2 linked regions of the Neorhizobium galegae bv. orientalis str. HAMBI 540 genome follow. The protein of the gene in region 1 interacts with the protein of each later gene in a pairwise test. Links are inferred from orthologs where the notes say so. Each region holds a gene or a part of one and is shown on either strand. Other genes may lie near its edges.

Region 1 (3,311 bases):
CAAGCTGGCTGACCGGCCGGATGATCTTGCCGAAGAACTCGGGGCATCGAACACGCTCTGGATGGAAGACGGACTACTGCATGCCACCAATACTGACGGCCACGGTTTTACCGCCAATCTCGACGACCGTCATCCAGGCTGGGACAGGACCGGTCGTGCGGTGATCTTCGGCGCCGGCGGCGCAAGCCGCGCCGTCATCCAGGCGATACGGGATCGGGGCGTCAGTGAGATCCATGTGGTCAATCGGACAGTTTCACGCGCCGAGGAACTCGCCGATCGCTTTGGTTCGAAAGTTCACGCCCATCCGACCGAAGCGCTGAAGGAAGTCATGTCCGGCACAGGCCTTTTCGTGAACACGACATCTCTCGGGATGGACGGCAGCGAAGCGCCGGAGATTGACTACTCGCCCCTGGCCTCCGGCGCAGTCGTCACCGATATCGTCTACGTACCCTTGAAAACCCCGCTGCTTGCCCAGGCCGAGGCGCAAGGTTTTGCAATCGTGGATGGCCTCGGCATGCTGCTGCACCAGGCCGTGCCAGGTTTCGAAAAATGGTTCGGCCGCCGCCCGGTGGTCGACAAGGCACTCCGGGATCTCGTCATCGGCGATATGGAAAAACACGGATGATCGTCATCGGCCTCACCGGCTCCATCGGAATGGGAAAATCCACGACCGCAAAAATGTTCGCCGAGGAGGGCGTCCCGGTGAATGACGCCGATGCCGTCGTCCACGATCTCTACCGCACCGACGCAGTGGCTCCTGTCGGTGACGCGTTTCCCGGCACGGTCAAGGATGGCGTCATCGACCGCCAGGAACTTTCCCGCCAGCTTTCCACATCGCCTGAAAAATTTCCCGTCCTCGAAGCAATCGTCCATCCGCTGGTCCGCCGGCGCGAGGTCGATTTCCTGACCCACCACAAAGAGGCCGGCACCGATCTTGTACTCCTCGATATCCCGCTTCTTTTCGAGGTGAAGGGTGAGGATCGGGTCGATGTCATCGTCGTCGTTACCTGCGATCCACAGATACAGCGTGACAGGGTGCTTGCGCGCCCGGCCATGACGGAGGAAAAATTGGCGATGATTCTCTCCCGCCAGATGCCCGACGCGGAAAAACGCAAAAGAGCCGATTTTCTCGTCGACACGGGCTTTGGACTGGACGCGGCGAGAGAACGGGTTCGCGAGATCATCGCGTCTCTGAAGGCCGGAAAGACGAGCGAGAAAAAGCCAAATGCGTGAGATCATCTTCGATACGGAAACCACGGGTCTCGAATCGAAGGTCGATCGGGTGATCGAAATCGGCGGCATCGAGTTGATCAACAATTTCCCGACCGGCAGGACGCTTCATCTCTATATCAATCCGGGCGACCGCAAGGTTCATCCGGACGCACTTGCCGTGCACGGCATTACCGACGAATTCCTGAAGGACAAGCCAAGCTTCGGGGATGTCGCGCAGCAGATCATCGAGTTCTTCGATGGCGCCAAGTGGATCGCCCACAATGCGACCTTCGACATGGGCTTCATGAATGCGGAATTCGGCCGTCTCGGCCTGCCGCCCGTAATGTCGGACCAGGTCATCGATACCCTGGCCATGGCCCGCCGCAAACACCCGATGGGTCCGAATTCGCTCGATGCGCTCTGCCGCCGTTACGGCATCGACAATGCCCACCGCACCAAGCACGGCGCGCTGCTCGACTCCGAACTGCTCGCCGAAGTCTATATCGAGATGACCGGCGGTCGTCAGACGGCGCTCGGCCTGATGGGCAACGAACGGTCTGCGACGGTGGTCGAAGTCGATGAAGTCGTGGTGGCGGTGACCGGCCGTCCGCGGCCGCTTAGCCGCCGGCTGACCGAAGCCGAACTCGAAGCGCATGCGGCCATGGTCACGTCGCTGAAGGACAAGGCGGTCTGGCTGAACTACAAGCAGGCCGAATAAAAAAGCCCAGGTCGAAACCCGGGCTCTTTCGTCAAATCAAAAAATCCGATCTCAGCTGTCGAGAGCCTGGACCTTGGAGCGGGCCTGTTCTTCGGCCATACGCTGCGTGAACATCTGCGCGAAATCGATCGGATCGATCATCAGCGGCGGGAAACCGCCGTTGCGCGTCACGTCGGCGATGATCTGGCGGGCGAACGGGAACAGGAGACGCGGGCACTCGATGAAGAGGAGCGGCAGCATGTGCTCCTGGGGGAAACCAGTGATGCGGAAAACGCCGCCGTAAACCAGCTCGGCCGCGAAGACGATCTTGTCGCCTTCCTTGGCTTCGGCGTTCAGCGTCAGGATAACATCGAAATCGGCGTCCGAAAGCGGATTGGCGTTGACGTTGACATTGATGTTGATCGCCGGCGCCTTGTCGCGCGCCTGCAGCGAGCGCGGAGCGCCCGGGTTCTCGAAGGAGAGATCCTTGGTGTATTGCGCCAGGATGTTGAGGGACGGCGTTTCGGCCTGGTTGTTATCATCTGCCATTGGGATTTCCTCGAGGCTTTGGAGCGTTGAGGCCCTCTAACATTTCGCTTGTGGGCTTACAACCCTGGCCAACGGGCTGAACCCCTCAAGGTTCCCTGCTTTTCGGTCCGGTCCAGGGCGAGGAGGGATCGGGATCGCGATGGTAGTCCTGCTCGTCGAGATCGACCACCGGCCCGGTTTTGTTGGCCTCCGGCGAAGGCCTCGGGCTTTCGTATTGATAGCTCTTGCTGCGAGGCGAACGGACGACCACGATACGCCGGCCGATCACAGACCAGATCAGGCTGCGCACGAAGGGAATGAACAGCGCAAGCCCGATGATGTCGGTGATGAAACCGGGCAGCAACAGCATGATGCCGGCAACGACGATCATCGCTCCGTCGATCAGGGCGCGGCCGGGTGCGCGGCCGTCGCGGCTCTCGGTGGAAATCTGTCTCAGGATCTGGGTGCCCTGGTTGCGCAGCAGGATGGCTCCGAGCACCGCCGTACCGATCACCAGGCCGAGCGTCGCCCAGAGGCCGAGTGCTTTGCCGACCAGCACGAAGCCCGCGATTTCGGCGAGGGGCCAGCCGATAAGAAGAAGCGGCACGAGAAAGAAGCGCATGGTATTCCCTGTGTCGTGATATCCAGAAGTGCGCAAAGCGCTAACGTCTTCGCCATTTGAATGATAGGCGTATGCAGACTATATGAGAAACTGCACCGAACTTTTAAACGCCAAATGCGGGTTAAGATGGGCTCTAACGACTTTATAACACTCTTTTTCCTCGTCGCAGCGGTTCTGATCTTCCTGCAACTGCGCAGTGTGCTCGGACGCCGGACGGGAAGTGAGAAGCCGCCGTTCGATCCTTACAGCCCC
Region 2 (4,331 bases), 3.0 Mb from region 1 along the record:
TGCGCCGATCCGGCCGAACCCTCACCGTTAATCCCTTGTTTACCAGGTGAGGGAGGATATCGCGATATGGTTGTTTCTGGTCTGTTCTTTTATTGACTCCCAAACAAAATGAGAACAAAATAAAAACATAAGAGAACACGGGAGACGACGATGACTGACCTGCTTCGTGACATTGCCTCATTCGCTTCCATCGCCACATTCGTGGCCAGCCTCTCGATGATCATGATGGCCATGTAATCCGGGATGTGGGCGCCCGCCTCGGCCGAAAGGCGTTGAGGAGGGAATTCCGAACTGGACTCTCAAGCCCCTGCGCCGGACAATAGCCTGATTCATGAGATGGTTCCCGCTTCATCAAACGGGTAAGGCGCAGGCATGGCAGACAAGATGGACGTGAAATCGGGATCGGAAGAGCTGGGAAACACCCCTCAATTCGTTCATCTGCGCGTCCATTCCGCCTACTCGCTTCTTGAAGGCGCCTTGCCGCTCAAGAAGATCCTCTCGAAGGCGATCGCGGACAATCAGCCGGCGATCGCGATCACCGACACCAACAATCTTTTCGTCGCGCTGGAATTCGCCCAGAAGGCGATCGGCGACGGCCTGCAGCCGATCATCGGCTGCCAGCTGTCCATCGATATGGAAGACCAGTCCGACGAGCGTCGCAACAGCCACCAGCAGCTCGCCAAGCTGCCGGCGATCGTCGTGCTCGCGGCCAATGCCGTCGGTTACGAACGGCTCGTCGATCTGATCAGCCGCGCCTATCTCGGCGACGAGGGGCATCAGTCCATCCATATCAGCCGCTCCTGGCTGGAGGACGGCGGCACCGAAGGCCTGATCGCGCTGACCGGGGCCGGAAGCGGGCCGGTCGACGTGACTCTGAAGGAAGGCAATGCTACGCTTGCCGAAGCAAGACTCCTGAAGCTCAAGGAGATATTCGGCGATCGGCTCTATGTCGAACTGCAGCGCCACGGCGCCTACGACCGGCGCCACGAGCACAAGATCGTCACGCTCGCCTACGACCACGACCTGCCGCTGGTCGCGACCAACGAGGCCTTCTTTCCCACCAAGGCCGATTACGATGCCCATGACGCGCTGATGGCGGTTGCCCACAACGCGATCGTCTCGGACGACACCCGCTTCCGCCTGACGCCGGACCATTATCTGAAGAGCCGCGCGGAGATGGCAAAGTTGTTTGCCGACCTGCCGGAGGCGCTCGAAAACACCGTCGAGATCGCGCAGCGCTGCTCCTTCGTGCTGAAGACCCGTAATCCGATCCTGCCGCGCTTCACCGGCGCCACCGACGATCCGGCGGAAGCCGAACGCGCCGAGGCCGAAGAGCTGCGCCGCCAGTCCGTCGAAGGCCTCGAAGAGCGCATCGCGACGCTCGGCATGACGCGCGGTTATACCGAGCAGGATTATCGGGACCGGCTGGATTTCGAGCTCAGCGTCATCGAGAAGATGAAGTTCCCGGGCTACTTCCTGATCGTCGCCGACTTCATCAAATGGGCGAAGCAGCAGGGCATCCCGGTTGGTCCCGGCCGTGGTTCGGGTGCGGGTTCGCTGGTTGCCTATGCGCTGACCATTACCGACGTCGATCCGCTGCGTTTCTCGCTGCTGTTCGAGCGCTTCCTCAATCCCGATCGCGTCTCGATGCCGGACTTCGACATCGACTTCTGCCAGGATCGCCGCGAAGAGGTGATCCGCTACGTGCAGCAGAAATACGGCCGCGAGCAGGTGGCGCAGATCATCACCTTCGGTTCGCTGCAGGCACGCGCCGCCTTGCGCGACGTCGGCCGCGTGCTCGAAATGCCCTATGGACAGGTCGACAAGATCTGCAAGCTGGTGCCGAACAACCCGGCCAATCCGACCCCGCTGTCGAAGGCGATCGAGGAGGATCCGAAATTCCAGGAGGAGGCCGACAAGGAACCGGTCGTCGCCCGCCTTCTCGATATCGCGCAGAAGATCGAAGGCCTCTACCGCCACGCCTCGACCCACGCCGCCGGCATCGTCATCGGCGACCGTCCGCTGTCGAAACTGGTGCCGATGTATCGGGACCCGCGCTCGGACATGCCGGTCACCCAGTTCAACATGAAATGGGTGGAGCAGGCAGGGCTCGTGAAGTTCGACTTCCTCGGCCTGAAGACACTGACGGTGCTGAAGACCGCGGTCGATTTCTGTCGCAAGCGCGGCATCGAGATCGATCTCGCCAAGATCCCGCTCGACGACACCAAGACCTACGAGATGCTCTCGCGCGGCGAGACGGTCGGCGTGTTCCAGGTGGAAAGTGCCGGCATGCGCAAGGCGCTGATCGGCATGCGGCCGGACTGCATCGAGGACATTATCGCGCTCGTGGCGCTTTATCGTCCAGGCCCGATGGAGAACATTCCGACCTACAATGCCCGCAAGCACGGCGAGGAGGAGATCGAGTCGATCCACCCGACGATCGACCACCTCCTGAAGGAGACCCAAGGGGTTATCGTCTATCAGGAACAGGTGATGCAGATCGCCCAGGTGCTCTCGGGCTATTCGCTCGGCGAGGCCGACCTGCTGCGCCGCGCCATGGGCAAGAAGATCAAGGCGGAGATGGATCAGCAGAGCGAACGCTTTGTTGATGGCGCCATCAAGAACGGCGTCTCCAAGCCGCAAGCCAACAACATCTTTGAACTGCTGGCAAAATTCGCCAACTACGGCTTCAACAAGTCACACGCCGCGGCCTACGCCATCGTCTCCTACCAGACGGCCTTCATGAAGGCGCATTATCCGGTCGAGTTCCTCGCCGCCTCGATGACCTACGATATGTCGAACAGCGAGAAGCTGAACGACTTCCGTCAGGATGCCGGCCGTCTCGGCATTGCGGTCATTCCGCCGTCGGTGCAGACCTCGTTCCGGCATTTCGAGACCGGCGACAACAGGATCTATTACGCGCTGGCCGCCATCAAGGGCGTCGGCGAGTCGGCGGTCGATCACATCACCGAAGTGCGCGGCGATGTGCCGTTTGCCAGCATCGAGGACTTCTGCCTGCGGATCGACCCGAAACAGGTCAACCGCCGCGTCATGGAAAGCCTGATCTCGGCGGGTGCCTTCGATTGTTTCGGCCGCGACCGCGCCGAGTTGAGCGGCGGCCTCGACCGCATCATCGGTTATGCGCAGCGTGCGCAAGGGGAAAAGGTCAGCGGCCAGCATGACATGTTCGGCTCATCCTCCGCCTCCGGGCCGGAGACGCTGATTTTCCCGTCGTTTACGCCGTGGATGCCGTCAGAAAAGCTGATGCGCGAATACCAGGTGCTCGGCTTCTATCTCTCCGCCCACCCGCTCGATGCCTATGCCAGCGTGCTCGCCAAGATGCGCGTCCAGAATTTCGCGGACTTTTCCGCCGCCGTGAAACAGGGCGCTACCGCCGGCCGGCTGGCCGGAACGGTGACCAGCAAGCAGGAGCGCAAGACCCGCACCGGCAACAAGATGGGCATCGTCACTTTCTCGGATGCGACCGGCCAGTTCGAGGCCGTGCTGTTCTCGGAGGGGCTGGCGCAATATCGAGACCTGCTCGAGCCCGGCAAGTCGCTGGTCATCACCGTGCAGGCGGAAGAGCGGCCGGAAGGTATCGGCCTGCGCATCCAGACCGCGCAGTCGCTCGAGGAAAAGTCGGTGCAGATGCAGAAGGCGCTGCGCGTCTTCGTCCGCGACTCAGGCCCGATGCGCGCGGTTGCCCGGCACCTCAATGCCCGGGGCGACGGGCTGGTGTCCTTTGTGATCATCAAGGATGACGGGAAGCGGGAAATCGAGGTGGAGCTGACGGAAAAATACCGCATCTCGCCGGAAATCGCCGCGGCGCTGAGGACGGCGCCGGGCGTTCTCGATGTCGAGCTGGTCTAGGAGACTTTAATAGAGGCCGTAGGCGCGGGGCTTGGCGTCCGTCCGCCGCTGGCTGACCGGCTGCTGCTTGGTGATCGACGACTGCATCTGCGCTTCGGCGACCCGCTGCGCCGGCTGGGTGATGGTGATGAAATCGGTGCCGTCGCCGGTGTCCGGGCCGATGCCCTGGTCGTTGATCGTCAGGGACGAACCGTTGCTGATCAGCGTTTCAATCCGGTCTCGAATGTCGGCCGGGATTCGATGCGGCTGAGGGCCTGTGCGGCAGCACCGGGCGCATAAGGGTTGTCGGCCACCGTGATCCCGAGCCGCTGCTTCACCGCGGCGCTGAGGCCATTCGGCACGGTGATGCTGTGCCATTCGGCCGTCTCTTCCTGGCGCTCGACCTTGTCGACGCTGAAGAAATGCGTGCCGAGCGCGATTTCCGGATCCTTGATGACGATCGGCGCCTCGAACTGCGGCTG

What was found. The genes of interacting proteins can lie anywhere in the genome.
Region 2: the proteins of dnaQ (region 1) and dnaE interact in binary tests that used the Escherichia coli proteins (3 or more experiments, as listed by UniProt). The link is inferred for Neorhizobium galegae bv. orientalis str. HAMBI 540 from one-to-one orthologs.

What each region holds. Positions count from the first base shown.
Region 1 is NZ_HG938353.1:4,154,422-4,157,732, forward strand. What follows is about bases 79-3,077. They hold dnaQ (DNA polymerase III subunit epsilon), read left to right. Parts: upstream 79-1,225; coding sequence 1,226-1,930; downstream 1,931-3,077. Other genes in these bases: RG540_RS20020 (shikimate dehydrogenase), read left to right, coding at 79-625; coaE (dephospho-CoA kinase), read left to right, coding at 622-1,233; secB (protein-export chaperone SecB), read right to left, coding at 1,982-2,458; RG540_RS20040 (FxsA family protein), read right to left, coding at 2,544-3,059. Outside these bases: more of RG540_RS20020, read left to right, coding at 1-78; RG540_RS20045 (Tim44/TimA family putative adaptor protein), read left to right, coding at 3,186-3,311. UniProt on the Escherichia coli protein: DNA polymerase III is a complex, multichain enzyme responsible for most of the replicative synthesis in bacteria. The epsilon subunit contain the editing function and is a proofreading 3'-5' exonuclease.
Region 2 is NZ_HG938353.1:1,186,808-1,191,138, forward strand. Bases 52-4,070 are described here. They hold dnaE (DNA polymerase III subunit alpha), read left to right. Parts: upstream 52-372; coding sequence 373-3,870; downstream 3,871-4,070. UniProt on the Escherichia coli protein: DNA polymerase III is a complex, multichain enzyme responsible for most of the replicative synthesis in bacteria. This DNA polymerase also exhibits 3' to 5' exonuclease activity. The alpha chain is the DNA polymerase catalytic subunit.